DNA from 4 places in the Novosphingobium sp. PhB55 genome. Region 4 is predicted to be linked to each of the others. Evidence: riboswitches for the same ligand, from Rfam matches in the RefSeq annotation. Region 4 holds a riboswitch; each other region holds the start of a gene.
The links. Region 4 has a riboswitch for cobalamin ahead of EDF57_RS07235 (cobalamin biosynthesis protein CobG). Riboswitches for the same ligand answer to the same signal wherever they lie in the genome.
Positions count from the first base shown of each region.

Region 1: it holds a riboswitch for cobalamin, as region 4 does, so the genes downstream of both, EDF57_RS09595 (TonB-dependent receptor) here and EDF57_RS07235 (cobalamin biosynthesis protein CobG) in region 4, are expected to answer to the same signal.
Region 2: it holds a riboswitch for cobalamin, as region 4 does, so the genes downstream of both, EDF57_RS19980 (CbtB-domain containing protein) here and EDF57_RS07235 (cobalamin biosynthesis protein CobG) in region 4, are expected to answer to the same signal.
Region 3: it holds a riboswitch for cobalamin, as region 4 does, so the genes downstream of both, EDF57_RS24775 (TonB-dependent receptor) here and EDF57_RS07235 (cobalamin biosynthesis protein CobG) in region 4, are expected to answer to the same signal.

Region 1 covers NZ_SODQ01000003.1:441,859-446,502, reverse strand. The annotation lists gene cobT (nicotinate-nucleotide--dimethylbenzimidazole phosphoribosyltransferase) at 1-481, opposite strand, end outside; gene EDF57_RS09600 (DUF1636 domain-containing protein) at 478-885, opposite strand; gene EDF57_RS09595 (TonB-dependent receptor) at 885-2,840, opposite strand; cobalamin riboswitch at 3,014-3,205, opposite strand; cobalamin riboswitch at 3,308-3,532, shown strand; gene EDF57_RS09590 (cobyrinate a,c-diamide synthase) at 3,705-4,644, shown strand, end outside.
Region 2 covers NZ_SODQ01000008.1:74,409-79,052, reverse strand. The annotation lists gene EDF57_RS20010 (cystathionine gamma-synthase family protein) at 1-381, opposite strand, end outside; gene EDF57_RS20005 (hypothetical protein) at 472-996, opposite strand; gene EDF57_RS20000 (hypothetical protein) at 1,148-1,381, shown strand; gene EDF57_RS19995 (DUF6356 family protein) at 1,407-1,676, shown strand; gene EDF57_RS19990 (MarR family winged helix-turn-helix transcriptional regulator) at 1,827-2,303, shown strand; gene EDF57_RS19985 (CbtA family protein) at 2,338-3,102, opposite strand; gene EDF57_RS19980 (CbtB-domain containing protein) at 3,113-3,340, opposite strand; cobalamin riboswitch at 3,376-3,506, opposite strand; gene EDF57_RS19975 (histidine phosphatase family protein) at 3,537-4,118, shown strand; cobalamin riboswitch at 4,150-4,394, shown strand; gene cobW (cobalamin biosynthesis protein CobW) at 4,583-4,644, shown strand, end outside.
Region 3 covers NZ_SODQ01000016.1:14,644-19,287, reverse strand. The annotation lists gene poxB (ubiquinone-dependent pyruvate dehydrogenase) at 1-546, opposite strand, end outside; gene EDF57_RS24780 (AsmA family protein) at 778-2,868, shown strand; cobalamin riboswitch at 3,015-3,259, shown strand; gene EDF57_RS24775 (TonB-dependent receptor) at 3,458-4,644, shown strand, end outside.
Region 4 covers NZ_SODQ01000002.1:679,808-684,451, reverse strand. The annotation lists gene cobJ (precorrin-3B C(17)-methyltransferase) at 1-434, opposite strand, end outside; gene cobI (precorrin-2 C(20)-methyltransferase) at 431-1,180, opposite strand; gene EDF57_RS07240 (precorrin-8X methylmutase) at 1,177-1,806, opposite strand; gene EDF57_RS07235 (cobalamin biosynthesis protein CobG) at 1,807-2,940, opposite strand; cobalamin riboswitch at 3,116-3,349, opposite strand; gene EDF57_RS07230 (DUF899 family protein) at 3,467-4,186, opposite strand; gene EDF57_RS07225 (glycerophosphodiester phosphodiesterase) at 4,473-4,644, shown strand, end outside.

The sequences.
Region 1 (4,644 bases), on a different contig from region 4:
CCACGAAGAACAGATCGCTGTCCGCCGACACCGCGGCAGCACCGCGATCGAGAGCTTCGAGGCACTCGGCCTCGCTGAGGGCGGGCTCTCGCGTAATGTCTCTCGTCGGGCGGTCGAGATCGAGCGGGACGACCGAGAGCGCCGCCCCGCAGGCGGCCGTCAGCGCATTGATCGCCGCGCCGCCGGCCTCGAAATTGGCGACCATCTGCGCCGTGACTTCGCTCGGATAGGCGCTCACCCCGCGCGCCGCGACCCCGTGATTGCCCGCGAAGACCACGGCGCGGATCCGCTCGGCCCGTGGCCGGGTGCGCCCCTGCCAGCCGGCCATGAACACGGCGATGTCCTCCAGCCGCCCGAGCGAGCCCGCAGGCTTGGTGAGCGACGCCTGGCGCGCACGCGCGGCGGCCAGCGCGGACCCGTCCGGTCCGGGCAGGTCGGCCAGGGCGGCGGCGAAAGCGGCGCGGTTCTCGAAGCGGATCATGTGCCCAGGTACCCTTCCGGCGGGGTGCGGGTGATGAAGTGGCCCTTCACGCCCTGCGGCCATTCGCGATAGGGCACCTGCCCCTCCTCGCTGGCGGCATGGCGCACCGCATATTCAAGGATCGCGCGGGCCGCCTCCGCATCGGGTGCGAAATCGCCGAGCACGTAGCCCAGCTTGCCCGGCGCCCGGATCGCCACGGTGCAATGGCGCTGGCAGGCGAAGAGGCAGGGCATTTCCTGTACCGCCACGCCCTGAAGCGCGGGATCGGCGGCCTGCGCCGCGCGCATGGCCTCTGCCAGGACCGCACCGCCGCGCCGACCGCCCTCGTCCTCGCGGACTTCGGCGGAATGGCGGCAGGTGTTGCACACGACCACGGACGGGCCGGGCTCGACTGGAAGCAGCATCAGAACCGGCTCCTCAGTCCGAGATAGACGGTGCGGCCAAGCGTGCCGTAGCCGCTCACGGTTTCGTACTTCTGATCGCCCACGTTTTCGATACGTCCTTGAAGAATCAGGCCTTCCATGACCTGCCACTGGGCGCGCACATCCACCAGCCAGTAGTCGTCCAGCGTGGCGGTGCCGGTCGCTGCATTGAAACTTTCACCCGAATAGCGCGCGGCCAGGCTGGCGCGCAGGCCCTGCGGCAGCGCCACGCCCAGCTCGGCATTGGCGAGATGACGCGGCACGCGCTGGAGCTGGCGGCCGTAAGTGCTGCTGCCTTGCGTGCGATCCTCTGCCGCGATCCAGCTGTAGTTGCCCTGGGCGAAGAGAACGCCCCACTTGGCCGACGCGGCGAGTTCCAGCCCGCGCGCATGGCTGGCCTTGACGTTGGCATAGTAGCCGAAGCGCGACGTGCCCGTGCCCGTGCCGGGAACGTAGCAGATGTCCGGCAGGGTGCCGCTGGCGGGGCAGTAGGCAAAGTCGATCAGGTTGTCGGTATCGCGCTCGAACCAGGTCGCCGACAGGCGGAGGGCTTCGCCGAAGCCCTGCTCGGCGCCCAGTTCCCAGCCTTTTGCCTTCTCCGGCTTGAGATCGGCCACGCCGTACATGCTGAAGAGCTGGTAGAGCGAGGGCGCCTTGAAACCCTCGTCATAACTGGCGCGCAGTATCGTGGCGCCGCCATTGGGGGTGTAGACCGCGCCCGCGCTGAACACCGTGTTGCCGCCGAAGCGCGACTGATGGTCGTAGCGCGCGCCGCCATTGAGCGTCAGCCCGGTGAGCGGGGTCACGCGCAGTTCGCCGTAGACGCTGTCGGTATTCGCCCGGCTGGGCACGAGGGCATAGGCCGCGGTGCTGTTCGCGGGCGAGGCGGTGGTCATCCGCTGTTCCTCGCGCTCGGCGCCGAACACGGCCTGGATGGCCTCGCTGATCGTATAGGTGCCCTGGTACTCGAAACGGCGCACGCGGCCATGGGCGTCGAACGTCAGTTGGCGGACCTGCCGCGCGGGGTCGAAGTTCTCGCGGTCGGTCCCGGTCTGGAGCACGGCCACGCGGTTCGCCAGCCGGGCGTCCAGCAGCGCGAAGTTCACCCCGGCATAGCCCGACCATTCGCGCGTCCGCCCATAGGCCAGGGAGTCGCCGGAGGTACCGTCGAACGCGTTCCGCGAATCCGACCAGTAGCCGCGCAGATCCAGCGAGATGCCGGGCGCGACGCGGTAAGTCATCGTGCCGCTGGCCGCGCTGCGCCGGTAGCCGTCGTCCTCCGTGCCGTTCGCGCGCGCGGAGATGCCGTCCGTGGCGAAGCGCGAGGCGGCAATGCGCCAGTCGACGGCCTCGGAGGTGCCGCCAAGACCCGCGCGGGCCGAGACGGTGTCATGGGTTCCTGCTTCCACCGCGAAGCTGCCTTCCAGCGGCGCGGCCGCGCGGCGGGTGCGGACGTTGACGACACCGCCGATGGCATCGCTGCCCCAGAGGATCGATTGCGGACCGCGCAGGATCTCGATGCGATCGGCATCGTCGATCAGGAAATTGGCAAAGCCATAGCCTCCCGCCGTCGATGAGGCGTCCGACAGGCGCATCCCATCGATCACCATCACCGTCTGCCCGGCATCGGCACCGCGAATGCGCAGCGACGTGGTGGTGCCGTAACCGCCGTTGCGCGACATGCTGATGCCGGGCGTGCGCAGCAGCACATCGGTCAGCGCGATCGGCTGGGCCGCAACGATCTGCGCCTCGTCGAGCACGGTGACGGTATCGGCCACCCGGTCGGCCGCAACGGGCGTGCGCAGGGCGGTGACCACGATGCGCTCGTCCAGGGGCACCGCATCGGCCTCCTCGGCCAGGGCCGCGAGCGGGTGCAGCGCCCCTGCAAGGGCAAGCGCGAGAGCCAGGGGGCTGGCGGCGGGAATTCGGCAGTTCACGGCATGTCCTTCGCACGAGCATCGACCCGGCCGGGTCGGCACGCATGCGAAAGGCAGGGCCTCTGCCGCCCATGCAGCGGACGACGCCCCCCTCCCGCGCGGCGCGTGCCGGCACGGCAATGGCTGTCGTTGCGCGAGGAATGGCCCCGTTCGCCCGGCTCACCCTGTCCGGTCGAAGAACGACGGCGTCAGGCAGGTCTCCTGGCTCACGGGTCAGTGCCGTTTCGGCCGCCTTCTCAGGGACTTGCATCCCCAATGGCGAATTGGCCGCACGGCTCGCCGCTTACAGTTGCAGGGGCAGCCCGGGCATTCACCCGCGTTCCCTTTTGATCCCCTTGCGGGGAACCTGTCGCTGGAGCGCCCCTATCCCGGTGGGGTGCCGCGTGCAAGAGCCCGGCGCTTGCGCTGGTCATGTCCCGCGCTTGCGCTTGCCTTGTCCGACGCTTGCGCTCCCTGGCGAAGTACCATAGGCCCGCCGGGCCAGGGGTGCCCGCAAGGGCTTAATCGGGAAGTCCGGGCCAGAGGGGTAATCCCGCTGGAATCCGGCACTGCTCCCGCAACTGTAACCGGGGATGCGCCCCGCCAGCACGCCATTGGCACCGCGCGGTGCCGAGAAGGCGGCGGAAGGCGCGCCGATTCCAAGAAATCGGGCCCAGGAAGTCAGGAAACCGGCCCCCAGCCGTCGATCCTTCGCGCGGGCGGGATGTACCGGGCGGACGGGGGCCATGCCCGATGCGGAGCGCTGCTCCCCGCGGACCCGGTCTTTCGCGAGACGACAAGCCGTACTTGCGCCCAGGAGGATCGAACCGTCATGCCGCCCTGCCCCTTCCGCCTTTCGGATACCGCTCCGTCCGGACGATATTCGTGCCTGCCCGCATGACGGCCTGTCCCGCCCTGCTGGTCACCGCGCCCTCGTCGGGACAGGGCAAGACCCTCGTCACCGCCGCGCTGGCCCGCCGCCACCGCCGCGCCGGGCGCAAAGTGCGGGTGTTCAAGTGCGGGCCGGACTTCCTGGACCCGATGGTGCTGGAAAGGGCCAGCGGCGCGCCCGTCCACCAGCTCGACCTGTTCATGTGCGGAGAGCGGGAATGCCGCGCCCTGCTGCACGAGGCCGCGCGGGACGCCGACCTGATCCTTGTCGAAGGGGCGATGGGCCTGTTCGACGGCACCCCCTCCTCCGCCGACATTGCCCGCCTGTTCGGTCTGCCGGTCATGGCGGTGATCGACGGGGCATCGATGGCGCAGACGTTCGGTGCGCTGGTCCACGGCCTTTCCACCTACCGCGCCGACGTGACCCTGGCCGCCGTGCTGGCCAACCGCGTCGGCAGCGCGCGCCATGCCGAACTGCTGGAGCGCGGCATGCCGGACGGCGTGGAATGGCTTGGCACCCTCCGGCGCGATGCCGGGCTCGGCCTGCCCGAACGGCACCTCGGACTGGTGCAGGCCGGGGAGGTGGCGGATATCGAGGCGCGCATAGACCGCGCCGCCGACAGTCTGCCCGAAACCGCGCTCTGGCTGCCCGAGGCGGTGCCCTTCCCCGCCCCGGAAGCCGCCGAAGCGCCGCCTTCCGCGCTGTCAGGCCGCCGCATCGCCATTGCCCGCGACGAGGCATTCGGCTTCATCTATCCCGCCAACCTCGCGTTTCTGGAACGGGCCGGGGCGCGGCTCGCCTTCTTCTCGCCGCTGCGCGATGCCATGCTGCCCCCTTGCGACGGCTTGTGGCTACCCGGGGGCTATCCCGAGCTGCACCTGGACGCTCTTTCCGCCAATCGCCCGATGATCGCGGCGATCCGCGCCCACTTCC
Region 2 (4,644 bases), on a different contig from region 4:
ATGGAGTATGACATCGCCGGGCCGGGCGAACGTCAGGATCGTGGTCGTGATCGCGCCCATGCCCGAGGAGAACACCACCCCCGCTTCCGCCCCCTCGTAGACCGCCATGCGGTCCTCGACGATCTCGCTGTTGGGATGGTTGAAGCGCGAATAGACCAGGCCCCGCCCCTGTCCCGGCGGCGGTTCCTTGCGGCCCGCGACATAGTCGAAAAAGTCGCGGCCTTCTTCGGCGGTGGGAAATACGAACGTGGAGGTAAGGAATACCGGCGGTTTTACCGCTCCTTCGGAAAGGAGCGGGTCGTAGCCGTAATTGAGCATCAGGGTATCGGGATGAAGCCGATGGTTGCCGATGGACGTCTTGCTTTCGCGCGGTGCCGTCATGTCCCTCTCCTTTCCAATGCTCGCGGAGCATGGCTTTTTCCGAAGAGGTTAAACCGACAACTCTTCCGTGGGTTGCAGCGGGAGCCAGTGCTATCGGCGAACTTCGGAGGTTCGCGCCGAACCACTCGAATTCGGGCTGAAACCCATCTGGCTGAGCAGATCCATCAGCCGCTGTCCGTCTGCCCGAACGCGCTCTATCCAGTTCTCGTGGTCCATATGGCCGAGCGCGGAGCGCTGGAACTGCCCTGCGGCGCGCACCGAATCACCCAGAAGATGTACCTGAAGAACGGCCGCGTCGCTGCGCCCCTGCTTGCCGAGCGACTCGTCCTCTCGCGAAGCGGGCCTTGCGACATGGCTCCGCGGTCCTGCGTAGATATCCACTTTTCCTGGCTCCCAATGGTGCCGGCGGCCGGACAGCGGCGCGCCGAACTTGTCCTGTCCTGAAACGCGCCGGACGCGTTCGAGTTTCGGATGACACCCTTGTGAAGTGCGAAAAATGGCAGTTTTCCGCTTTTGCAGATCGCGTCGACGGACGATCGTTTGCAGCCGGTCGCAAGGCAGCCGCCATTCACCGCCAGATGCACGGCGATGGGAACACCAGGCTTGACGATGCATTCTCAAGTAAATAAGTTGACAAACAAGGCCGCGAGCCGGCCTCCGAGAAATACCGCCCCTCAAGGGGCAGATTGACAGCGATCGAGCCAACCGCGACGCTACGTCACAAACGGGATTGGCCAGTGTCAAAATCGAAAGGGAGTATGGTTTCATGCCTCACAGCGATTTCCACGTCGTCCGCAAGGGCCTCGACTGGGCGGTAAGCCTTCATGGCGTGTTCCTGGCCGCGTTCGAAAGCCAGAGAGCCGCACTCAACCGTGCCATCGATGCCGCGCATCAGGTGGGCATGAAGGGGCACAGCGCCAAGGTCCTCCTGATTGACGATCAGGCCGATCCGCGAACGCACTGGGTCTTCGGCCATCACCCCTATCCGCCCACCGCGTGATCTAAGGCGGAAAGAGGAAGCCAGGATGTTCAAAGCCCTTTTCATCGAGCACCCGCGAAAAGTAAACGAAAGCTATGGGGAGCACTGGCTGGTCGCCAATCGCTTCGGCCTGCGCATGGTGGTGGCCGGCCTTGGGACCATGCTGCACGGGTTCGTTCCCGGCCTGCTCACCCATGCCGGCAGCGACATGGTTCGCAAGCTTCATGGCGAGATGGCCCGCCGCCAACAGGGGCTGCCCGTGAAGAAGCAGGAACGCGTCGCCGCCAAAACATGGCAACCGGAATACGAAATCTAGGCACGTCGCCGATTTTTGCCGCTCAGGACGATGCCGGAGAACGATCCTGACCGCCGGGGCGGATGAAATCCTTGTAAAATAACGCCGACAACCCCTTCCGGCGCAACATCATCTTGAGCAGGCGGCGGTTCTCACGCTAGGTGGCTATCCATGAGCGACCTCGAGACAATGCCCGGACATCTGATCCGCCGCCTGCAGCAGATTTCCCTTGCGCGCTTTGCCTCGCGCATGGCGGAAGCCGGTCTCGATCTCACATCCGTGCAATATGCGGCGCTGCTCACGCTTCGCGACCATCCCGGACTGGACCAGCAGACCCTCGCCGGCATGATCGCCTACGACCGCGTGACCATTGGCGGCGTCATCGACAGGCTGGTGCAGAAGGGCCTCGTAGACCGGGAAGTCAGTCCTACCGACCGGCGGGCGCGGGTGCTCATGCTCAGCAGTGCCGGACTGGTGACGCTCGATATCGCGGAGCCCTGGGTCGACAAGGTTCAGGACGATCTCGTCGTCCACCTGTCGCGCGACGAGCGCGATGTCTTCTTGAGAGTGCTCCAGAAAGCCACGCAGGCGGGCAACGAGATGAGCCGTGCGCCGCTCCGTCTCGTGGCCAAAGTGCAGAGTTCCTGAACCAGGCAACTCTGCACTCCAACCAATTGAACGATCAGGACTTTGCCTTCTGCAGCACGCGCTCGGCCCAAAGTCCGAAAGCGAGGCCGATCGTCGCCCATAGCACCAGCTGCGTGCCGATGGAGGCCACCCGGAAGTTCCACAGAAGCACGGCCGGGAAGTCCGTGGGAACCTCGTTCACGGCAGGCAGCAGGAACTGCCCCAGCCCCACCAGGCCCAGATAGATCACAAGACCGAGCAGCGTGGCATCGAAACCGCGTCCCGGTCGTGCAAGGGCGCTCCTGATACGCGCTGCCACGACGGCCGCGCCGAGCGACAGCGCGATCATGCCGAAATAGGCGGCAGTGCGCAGGGCCACGGTTTCGTGCTTGCCCACGGCTGGCGGGGTCTGGGGATATTTGATCGCCGGTACCAGCACCACCAGCGCGAAAGTCAGCGCGGCCAGCATGAGTGCGAAGCTGCGCGGGCCAAGATTTCCCATGCGGCCGTAGCCGTAAGCGAAGACGAGCGAGAAGATCCCGCCCACCGCAGCGCCGTACAGCACGAGCGCGGTCACCAGTCCCGCACCTTTCTGCGTATCGCGGCTGACGAGTTCCTCTTCCTGCGGCTCAGCCGGCGTGCCGGTGTGGGGCATGGCCATCCCGGCATGGCCGGGCGGGGCATCATGCGCGGAGTGGCTTTCCTCGTAACCGATCGCCAGATCGATCTGCGGTTCGGCAAAGCCACGCGCAAAAAGCGTGGCAAGAAGCGCGCCCAGAATGCCGGCAAGCATCCCGCGCCAGAGCAAGTCCCTGGTCATGTGCAGCGCCTCAGTGGCAGGGGAAGCCGAGGAGGTGACGCCCGTCGTGGACGAACTCGTGGACGTACATGCCCTGGAACAGGGAGAAGGCGCCCTGCTCGGTGCTGACGAAATAGATGAAGATGACGGCCAGCAGCGTGCCGAGCACGGCCCAGGGCGCGATGTCTTCCAGGGGAATGGTGTTACCGCCCTGCACGGGAATGAAAGCGTCGTCGAAAACTGCGGTGGAAACAGCCATTGTCATGCTCCTTGGCGGGATTGCGCGTCCCCGGAAAACCTGTTGCCAAGAAGGAAGGTCTGGCTCTCGACGGGATGGTTCCCGTGCGATTACAGTGGCGCGACCGCGCCGGATTCTCACCGGCTTCTTCGATACTCGACGCCGCTTCCTTAGGACCGCGCGGGCCGCGGCGTCAACGACCCCACGGAATTTACCCTTGGCGACACCCCTCCTGCTGATCTGCATCGCCGCCACGGCGTCGAGCCGCGAAGGCCGGTTTCCCGAGCCGGCGGAACCGCTGGATGCGGCAGGGCGACGCGATGCCGCCTTGGCCAGGTTGCCCCAACGCTACCACGCCGCGCTGCAGGCCAGCCCCGCCCGCGCCGCTGCCGAGACCGCCTCGGCGATGGGGCTCACGGCCAGAACCGAACCGGCGCTTGCCGATATCGATCATGGCGAGTGGCAAGGCTTGTCCTTCGCGCAGATCGAGGCGAGCGATCCCGGACAGCTCGGCCGGTGGCTGGCCGAACCCGCGCAAGGCGCGCCTGCGGGTGAAACACTGGAGCAGGTTCGCACGCGGGTCGGTGCATGGATGGACCGCGTTGCCGGCGCCGACGCGCCGACCTGCGCCATCACGCACCCGATGACGATCCGCGCCGCCCTCTCCCATGCGCTGGATCTGCCGCTGCGCGCAGCGCTCGCCATCGATGTGGCGCCGCTCTCCTGCACCGTTCTTTCCTTCAACCGGAGTTGGCGATTGCAGTCTCTGGGTCTTGCGGTGCGGGGCGTCCCCGGCTAATCGCCTCCGGGTTCGGGATGCCTTCTGGCGGCCCGACGAAGATCGCGCCGGTGCCCCGCAAGGGGCTTAATACGGGAACGCGGTAAGGTCGGTTCGCCGTCCCGATCCGCGGCTGTCCCTGCAACTGTAAGCGGCGAGCGCGATGCACATTCGCGGCGGGGCAAGCCCCCCACCGCAGCCACTGGGCCGGACGCTAAGTCATGCGAGGCCTGGGAAGGCCGTGCATCGCGCGATGACCCGTGAGCCAGGAAACCTGCCGGCGTCGATGTCGCTCTTGCCCGGGTCCAGGGAATGGCCAAGGCACGGTAACTCTTCCGTCTGAGCGACGTGATGCATGCGGCCGGGGCCGCAGCGGCATATCGCGTCGGGCGCCCGTGCGCCGGTCCGTCGCGGCGTGCCGCCATCGTCGCGACCGCGACGGGACGCCCCGCCGTTTCAGGTCGCTGGCGCGCGGGAGACGAGATATGAGCAAAGTTCCCACCACCGTCATCACCGGCTTCCTCGGCGCCGGCAAGACCACGCTGAT
Region 3 (4,644 bases), on a different contig from region 4:
CTTGGGCAGCAGGCCCAGCGGCTTGGGCCAGGCCTCGTTGGCGGCGGGCTTCAACGCCACGTCTCCGGGGATGACCAGGACGGAGACGCCCCGCTCGCCGATGGCGGTGCGGATCGCGATTTCCAGGCTGCGCGGCATCTGCGAAGGATCGGAAACCAGCTCGCAGTAATGGCTGCACTCGCGGAACAGCTCCTGCGGGTGGGTTTCCTGGAAATAGCCCGAGCCGATCTCGGGCGAAGGAATCTGGGCGGCGATGGCCAGCACCGGCACGCGGGAGCGGTGGCAGTCGAACAGGCCGTTGACGAGGTGCAGGTTGCCCGGCCCGCAGCTTCCCGCGCAGACCGCGATGCTGCCGGTCAGGTGAGCCTCGGCGCCGGCGGCGAAGGCGGCCACTTCCTCGTGGCGAACATGGATCCATTCGATCCGGCCATGGGCGCGGATGGCATCGGTCAGCCCGTTGAGGCTGTCACCGACCACGCCGTAGACTCGTTTGACACCGGCGGCTTCCAGCGTGGCAATGAATTGTTCGGCAACGTTCCTGGCCATGTTTCACCTCGTGTCGGGACATCGAATAGGGCACCGAAGGGTTCAAACCCCCCTCCTGGCGAAGGGTGCCCACGAAGCTGACAGTTTTCGGCGCCTGCGCAACCATGCCAAGGTATGAGGTGCCGTTCCCTCAGCTCCGCCCGATTGGGCTCTTTCGGGGTTTTTTCGCCCGGACGTGCGGGACTTGCGCCTTGCCGGGAAACCAAACGGCCCGTCGGCGCTTAGGCCCACATGGATGCAGCGGCGCAGATCGATGTGCAGGACCATGCACGGGAAGAGACGGGGCATCGCCCCCCGGGCAAGCGGCCGGACCGCACCCGTCTGCTGCGCATCCTGCGCAATGTGCTGATCGCGATCGTCGCGCTGGTCTTCGCGGCCTGGCTGGTCCTCTTCATCACCAAGGGCCGGTTCCTGAAGCACCCCTTCGAACGCATCGCCAGCTCGGCCGCCGGGCGGCAGGTGCGGGTGGGCGGAGACTTCCAGCTCTACTTCGCACCGCTGCGCATCAAGTTCCTGGCCGATGGCCTGAGCGTCTCCAACCCGGAATGGGCGGGCCGCCCGCAGATGTTCGCCGCCCGCCATATCGAGGCGCGGATCGCCCCGCTTTCATTGCTGTTCGGCCGTCGTCACGTTCATACGCTGGACCTTCAGGGCGGCGCCGTGGACCTCGAATGGGACAAGGCCCATGGCCGCAACAGCTGGACTTTCGGCAGCGGCGGCGGGGGCAAGCCCTTCGAGTTCCCCCGGATCGACCGCGCCACCATATCGGACACCCGCGTCCGCTATCTCGACCCGCAGATGCCGCTGCTTGCCAATCTCGTGGTCGATCCCGTCACTTCCACCGATGCCAGGATCGGCAAGGCGGTCTCGCTGCGCGGCGACGGCACCTTGCGCAGCACCCCGTTCCGCGTGAGCGCCCGGCTGCTCTCCCCCGACGCCACCGTCAATCGCGGCAGCAACGCGCTGGAACTCACGGCCTGGGCGGCGAACAACCAGGTCGACGTCTCGGGCACCCTCCCCTCCATCGCCGATTTCGAGGACGTGCCGCTCAAGGTCCGCGCCCGCGGGCGCGACTTGTCCGAACTGCTGGGCATCATCGACGTCGCCATTCCGCAGACCCGCCGCTACGCACTGAAAGCGCAGCTGGTGAAGGACGGGGAGACCTATCGCTTCACCGGCATGACCGGCACGTTCGGCCAGTCCGACCTTTCGGGCAAGCTGACGGTGACCAATGCCGAGCGGCTGCGGCTGGATGCCGTGCTGGCGACCAGGCGGCTGGACATCGTCGATGCCGCGCCGTTCATCGGCTACAACCCGGACATCGTGGCATCGAAAGGCGCCGTGGCCGCAGCCGCCGCCACCGGCGCGGGCGCCCAGCGCGTCCTGCCGGACGCCGCCCTGCCCGTGGAGACGATGCAGCGCTTCGACGCCGGGCTGGACTGGAAGGTCGGCGTGGTCCGCTCACGCAATGTGCCGGTGCAGAACATCGCCCTGAAGCTCTCGCTCGACCGGGGACGACTGGCCCTGTCGCCGCTGACATTCTCGATGGCGCGCGGCGATGTCGCCTCGGATCTGGTGTTCGACACGCGTCAGCGCCCCTCGGCCGTAAGCTACGATATTCGCCTCAAGTCCACGCCGATGGGCCGTCTGCTGGCCGGATACGGCGTGGTGGAATCAGGCACGACCGGCACGATCGGCGGTCGCATCAAGCTGGAAGGCCGCGGCGACACGATTCACGATTCGCTTGCTTCGGCATCGGGCCGGATCGCCTTCATCATGCCCCGCGGCACGTTCTGGACGCGCAACGTGCAGCTGGCCGAGCTGGACCTCGGCACGTTCGCCTCCAAGATGTTCGAGGGCAAGCTGAAGAAGCCCGTCCAGCTCAACTGCGGTCTGGTGGCCTTCACGGTGCGAGGCGGCACGGCGGCGGCCGACCCGATCCTGATCGACACGTCGAAGAACGTCATCACCGGGCGCGGCGGCTTCAGCTTCGACACCGAGGCGCTCGACATGGGCTTCCGCGCGGACGGCAAGAAGTTCAGCCTGTTTTCCGGGCAGTCGCCTGTCGGCATCGGCGGCCGCTTCGCCAAGCCCTCCCTCCAGGTGATCAGCCCGCAATTGCTCGGCCGCGCCGGAGTGGGTCTTGGACTGGCCGTGGCGGCGACGCCGGTGGCGGGCCTGCTTGCCTTTGTGGACGTGGGCGATGCCAAGTCCGCCGCCTGCGGCCCGGTGCTGTCGGGCGCCAATGCGCAGTCCCAGCGCACCGCCAAGGGCAAGCCGCGCGACGACGTCGGCTCCGGCCGTCCCAACAAGAACGACTGAGTTTCCTCCGCCGCGATAACTCCGCTCGGAACGGACGTGAACCGGAACGGGCGCGCTCTGGCCGGCTTCGCCCACACGAACACATCCCGCTTGCACAGGGCGCACGCCCCGGCTAGCTCATCGCGTCCGCCATTTCCGCAAGGAGGGCGGGTAATGATCGCGCTGGTGCCTCGAAAGAGGCTTAATAGGGAACACGGTGAGAGAGGCTTCCTCTTGAATCCGAGGCTGTCCCTGCAACTGTAAGCGGTGAGCGCGATGCACATCACGCGGCGGGGCAATGCCCCCTGCCGCAGCCACTGGGCCGGACGCTAAATCCTGCGAGGCCTGGGAAGGCCGTGCATCGAGCGATGACCCGTGAGCCAGGAGACCTGCCAGCGTACGGTCGCTCTTGCTTTGGTCCAGGGGATGGCCGGGGCACGGTGATTTTTCCGTCTGAGCGACGAACCAGCGGCAAGGGCCGCACGGTGCGCTGAGCGGTCGTCCCGAATCCGGGCGCCCGGCCGGTCGGTGCGCCGGTCGTTCGCGGGCCTGGGTTCGGGAGCGGCAGACCCTTGCCAAAAGCTCGCTTGGCGCCCGGCAGGGGAATGAAATGAAGATCGCAACCGTTTCGCACGCGGCGCTTGCCGCGGCGCTGACTCTCGCCTGCGCCGCGCAGGCCCGAGCCGCGGATGGCGGGAACGTCGAAGGCCGGGAAGCCGATGCCGCAGAGGCGGATGGCCCTTCGATCGTCGTCACCGGGCAGAGCCTGGAAGAGACGCTGCCGCAGGAACTCTCCCGCTACGGCAACGACGTCGTCACCGTCGATGAACGGCAGATCCGCAACAGCGGCGCGGTGGACGTGACCAAGGCGCTGGACCAGGTACCCGGCCTCTACGTGCGCGGCCGCAATGGCCCGTTCACTTACGTAGACGTCTCGCTGCAGGGTTCGCGCACGCAGGACGTGCTCTGGACGATGGACGGCATCCGCCTCAACAACCGCCTGTACGGCAGCACCTCGCCCAACGACACTCTGCCCGCCAGCATGATCGAGCGGATCGAGGTCCTGCGCGGCGGAGAGAGCCTGTTCTACGGCACCCAGGCTTCGGCCGGAGTGATCAACGTGGTGACGCGCAGCTTTTCCGACGATCCGGGCGGCCAAGTCAATGCCTCGGTCGACAGCTGGGGCGGCACGACCCTGGACGGCTATGCGCGCGGCGCCCTGGGCGACCACCGCTTCGTGGCCTATGCCTCGCACAATCGCTCGGAAGGCTACCTGCCCTACAGCGCCTATCAGCCCAGCCTCACCGACCGGCACCTCGGCTACGACTTGTGGTCGGCCGGGCTCAAGTACCAGTACGCGCTGGCGCCGGATCTCACGCTCATCGCGCAGTACCAGCATACCGAGGCGAAGCTCGACAACCTATCCCCCACCCGCATTCGCGAGAGCCGCAACGACCGGAACGAGGAAGTGGCCAGCCTGCGGCTCGACTACACCGGCAGCGACAGTGTGCAGTTCTTCCTGAAAGGCTATTTCCACGACTGGAAGACCGCCTACATCCAGATCCGCAATTCGCTGCCCGACCATCAGCCCCAGGTGATCTACCCAGCCGGCACCTTCTGGGGCTATCGCGACTGGGGAGGCAGCGCGGTGATGAAGCTGCATCTGCACCCCGGCCTGGAATACCTGCTGGGCTACGACTTCCAGAACTTCAGCGGCCGGGACGACGTGCTGCTGATCGCGCCGACCAGCGAGCAGGTCCACGCCGGGATCCTGCAGCTTCGCACCACCGACGAGAT
Region 4 (4,644 bases):
GCCCAGGGCTTGAGATTATCGGAAAGATTGATGGCGCAGAAGTCATGGCCCAGCGGCGCGCCCGCCCGCGCGCTCGCCGCCAGCATGGCGGTGATGCCCGGCAGGACCCGGATATCGAGTTCGCGCCAGTCGGCGGGGCCCTGCTCCCAAACCTCGAACACCGCCGCCGCCATGGCGAAGACGCCCGGATCCCCGGAGGAGACCACCACCACGCGCCGCCCCTCGGCCGCGAGCGAAAGCGCATGGGCAGCGCGCTCCAATTCGACGCGGTTGTCGCTGGCATGAAAGCGCAGGCCCACGCGCGGCGCCACCCGAGCGACATAAGGGCCGTAGCCGATCACGTCGGTGGCGGCATCCAGGGCCGCAGAAGCCTCGGGCGTGACGAGCGCCTCGTCGCCCGGCCCCAGCCCGGCGATGGCGAGCCAGCCGCTCATGGCCGGCGCCCCTGTCCGTGGATCAGCAGGATCGAGAAGTAGGGCGTCACGGCTTCCGCCTCGGCGAGCGGCGTCACCCGCTGCTCGGCCATCGCGGCATGTTCCACCAGCCAGGCCTCCCCCTCGCGCCCGGCAGCGATGACGGCGCGGCGCAGCTTGGCCAGATTGCGGCCGATCTTCATGACCACGAGCGCGTCGGTATCGCGAATGCGCCGCGCCAGATCTGCCTCGGGTAGCGTGGCGGTGAGGACAGTGAGGACATCGTCGCCCCAGGTCATCGGCGCGCCGCATGCCGTCCAGGCGCCCGACATTCCGGTGATCCCCGGCACGACGGCGACCGGCACCGGTGCCGGCCCTGCATGGCCCCCTGCTTCGGCCAGGCGGGTATAGAGGTGCATGAACGAGCCGTAGAAGAAGGGGTCGCCCTCGCAGAGCACCACGACATCCTCGCCCTCGCGGACAAGCTTCGCCAGTTGCTCGGTCCAGCTTGCGTAGAAGCGGGAAAGACAGGCGTTGTAGCGCGGGTCTCCCAGCGGAATCTCCGTGGTCACCGGATATTCCATCGCATGCTCGACGACATCGGCGCGGAGCATGCCCTCGACGATCCGCCGCGCCTGACCGGGCCGGCCGGCCTTGCGGAAGTAGGCGACATGCCTGGCTCCGCGCACCAATCGGTCGGCGCGAACGCTCAGCAGGTCCTGCGCGCCGGGGCCCAGTCCGACGCCGTGTACGGTTCCCACGCTCATTCCGCGCTGCTCGCGATGGCGTTGACCGCGGCCACGGTGATCGCGCTGCCGCCCAGCCTTCCTTCGACGATGCAGCAGGGCACCGGGCAGGCATCCCAGAGGGCGGCCTTGGACTCGGCCGCCCCCACGAAGCCCACCGGACAGCCAATGATCGCTGCCGGGCGCGGGCAATCGGGGTCCTCCAGCATGTCGAGCAAGTGGAACAGCGCGGTGGGCGCATTGCCGATGGCCACCACGGCCCCGCCAAGGTGCGGCCGCCAGAGTTCGAGCGCCGCCGCCGAGCGGGTATTCGCCATCGCCTGCGCCATTTGCGGGACTTGCGGATCCTGGAGCGTGCAGATCACCGCATTGTCCGCGGGAAGCCGGGCGCGGGTGATCCCTTCGCCCACCATGCGCGCATCGCACAGGATCGGCGCACCCGCCTCCAGCGCCGCCATCGCCGCGCGGGCGAATCCGGGCGAGAAGCGGATGTGCCGCGCCAGCTCCACCAGCCCCGAAGCGTGGATCATGCGGACCGCGATGCGCTCCTCGTCAGGGGGAAAGGCCGCGAGGTCCGCCTCGGCGCGGATCGTCGCAAACGACTGGCGATAGATGGCCGCGCCATCCTTTTCGTAGATATGCGCCATTCATGAGGCTCCGAAATGGGCAAGGACATGGTCGGGAGAAAGGCCGCCCCGCGTCGGCGGGTCGCCCGCGCGGCCACGGAGGGCGAGGTCGAAGGCGCCGTCGCGCCCGGTCAGGACCACGTCGCTCGGCCGTGCGCGCGCGCAGCCTTTCGCGCAGCCGGAAACGTGCAGGCGCCCGGACACATGCGGCGCCAACCGGCGCGCCAGTTCGCGCGTTTCGACCGTCGCCTGCGGGCATGCCGGCGCGCCCGGACAGGCATCGGCGCGCAGCAGCGGGTCGCCGGGATCGAGAATGAAGCCCTCCACCGGCTCTCGCACGTCGGATTCCGCCAGAAGCTGCCGCCAAGGCGTAACGCGAAGGGCCGCAGCGCCGGTCGCTGCCATCAGCCGCACCAGTGCCTCCCCCTCGATCCGCCCGAACGGCACCCCGTAGCCATGCGGCGCAGCGGCTCCGACGGCGGGACGGCTATCCCCCCGCGCCCATTGCGGAAGAGCGGCCGTGTGGCGCGAGGCCCGGCGGGCCGCGGCCCCGCCGGTCTCCACGAACCAGTGGGCCAGCGCGATCAGGCGGTCTGCGGCCTCTTCCGGCAGGATGGAAACCCCGCTCTCGCGCCCGTCGAGGCGGAGCAGCAGGCCGCCGGCTTCCGCGCGCTCGATGCGGAAATCCGCGGGGCTGTCCAGCAGTGTGGCGACGGGGCCGGCATCGACCGCGATGCCCATCTTTCCGGGCGATTCGGGCAACTCGCCCAGACGGCCCAGGAGTTCTTCCGCGATCCGCGCGGTATCGTCCCCGCGATCCCAGCCGGGTGCGACAAGCAGGTTGCGCCGCCCCTCCAGACCGGCGTCGGCATCGACCAGGCCCCGGTCGACCAGGGCGCGCAGCAAATCCTGCCAGCCCTGCTCGCGGACACCGCGGATCTGGAGATTGGCGCGATTGGTGATGTCTATCGCACCGCTGCCGAAACGGCGCGCCAGATCGGCAAGCACCGCGATCTCGGCCGCGGTCAGGCGCGCCAGCCGGGGCTTCACGCGCACGATCAGCCCGTCTCCGGCCATCATCGGACGCCAGGCATCCGGGCACCATCCGCGCAAGGCGAAGCCTGTCATCGGGACGCGCGTTTCATCCTGCCGCACGGCATCATCCTCTCGCGCGCAGCGACGATGACCGGGGCTTGCCGACGGGCGTCGGTCCGCACGCAACGACGGGCGGGCGCGATGAACGCCCGTCCTGCGCGCCGATGCAGCCCCAGCCGCACGGCTTCGTCGCTCACGCGGAGTACCGAGCCTTGGCCTATCCCTGGGCCAGGGCAAGAGCGACCGATGCGCCGGCAGGTCTCCTGGCTTGCGGGTCAAAGCGCGATGCTCGGCCTTCCCGGACCGTGGCGCCGGGCGCCCGCGATCCAGTGGCCGGCTTCCCGGGGGAAGCCACGGCATCTTGCTCACCGCTCACAGTTGCAGGGACAGCCGCGGATTTGAGGGACGAACCCTCTCACCGCGTTCCCTATTAAGCCTCGTTCGAGGCACCGGCGCGATCTTGCCCGCCGATCCTGACGGATTGGGCGGGCACCGGGGCGCTAACGCAGGAAATGCCGATCCGCAAGTCTCATGGAGCCACGTCCAAACAGGCACGCGCGCCGGCAGCGCGGTTAGAGCCCCCCGGTCAGCGGTAGCTCAGCTTCGGGAAGAAATCTCCGCGTCCCTCGGGCAGGAGGTCCAGCAAGCCCCAGACCGGGTCCAAAGCATCCAGCGAGCGATGGTGCTGGTCCGGCTCCTCCGGGGCGTAGAGCAGTTCGCCGCCCCAGAAATGCCGAACCTCGCCGCCATCCTTGCGGAAGACGTTGATCATCGGCTCGTCCCAGTCCTTGCCGTCCTCGTACCCGCGTTCCTGGCGCATGGCGGGGGTTACGCCGGCCGTGTTGCCGAAATAGTCCCGTGTGTAGCTGCTGCCTTCGGCCGATAGGAACCGGAGATGCGGCCAGCGGCGTTCACGCGCCCAGGCCACCAGACGGGCCAAAGGCGAACGGGCGACGACGTAGAACGCCGCAGCCTGCGGGACATGCCGTGCGGCCCCGTCCAGCCCGTCCAGCAGATGCGTGCAGCCGGTGCAGGGCTCGTCGCGCTCGGGACCGAACATGTAGCTGTAGAGGATCAGGCTGGGCTTCCCCGCGAACAGTTCCGACAGCCGCACCTGCTCCGGGCGCTGATGATCCCCGATGCGCTCGAAGACGTAGTCCTCCTTGATCGTCCCGCCGGGGGGCAGCGCCCGGCGCATCGCCGCAACCGTTTCCGTCTGGCGCCGCAGGTCCATTTCGGCATCGAGCAGTTCATTACGCGCGCGGCGGTATTCGGCGCTTTCGTTGGGAAAACTGAGATGTTCCATGATCGGGCTCCTCCCTCCGGTTGCTCCCCTGACGCTCGCAGCCTGAACGCCCGAACGAGGGCAAGAGTTCACGCAAAGCTGCGGCAAATCGCCGCCCCCTTCCGGCAACGCGGCAAGCCCCTGACGCAAGGCGATATTCCGACCCCGTGCTGTCATGATCCGGGGCTAGTCGCGCAAATGACCCACCCTGCCGCCCCGCCAGGAGGCGGGATCATGGCCGCAGCGCCGCGCTTCTGCACGGGGTACGCTGCCCGCGATCCCTGCCTTGAGCCCGGAGATTACCGCGATGAACCACCACCCGGCCGAAACCACCCTGTCCCGCCGCGGCATGCTCCTTGCCGGCGCTGGAGCAGGCGCCGCCACGCTTCTCGGCCAAGGCCCCGCACTGGCGGCGCCGCAGAATTCGGTCGCGCAAACTGGAGGCGCGCGCAAGAAGCCGCTGGTGATCGGCCACCGCG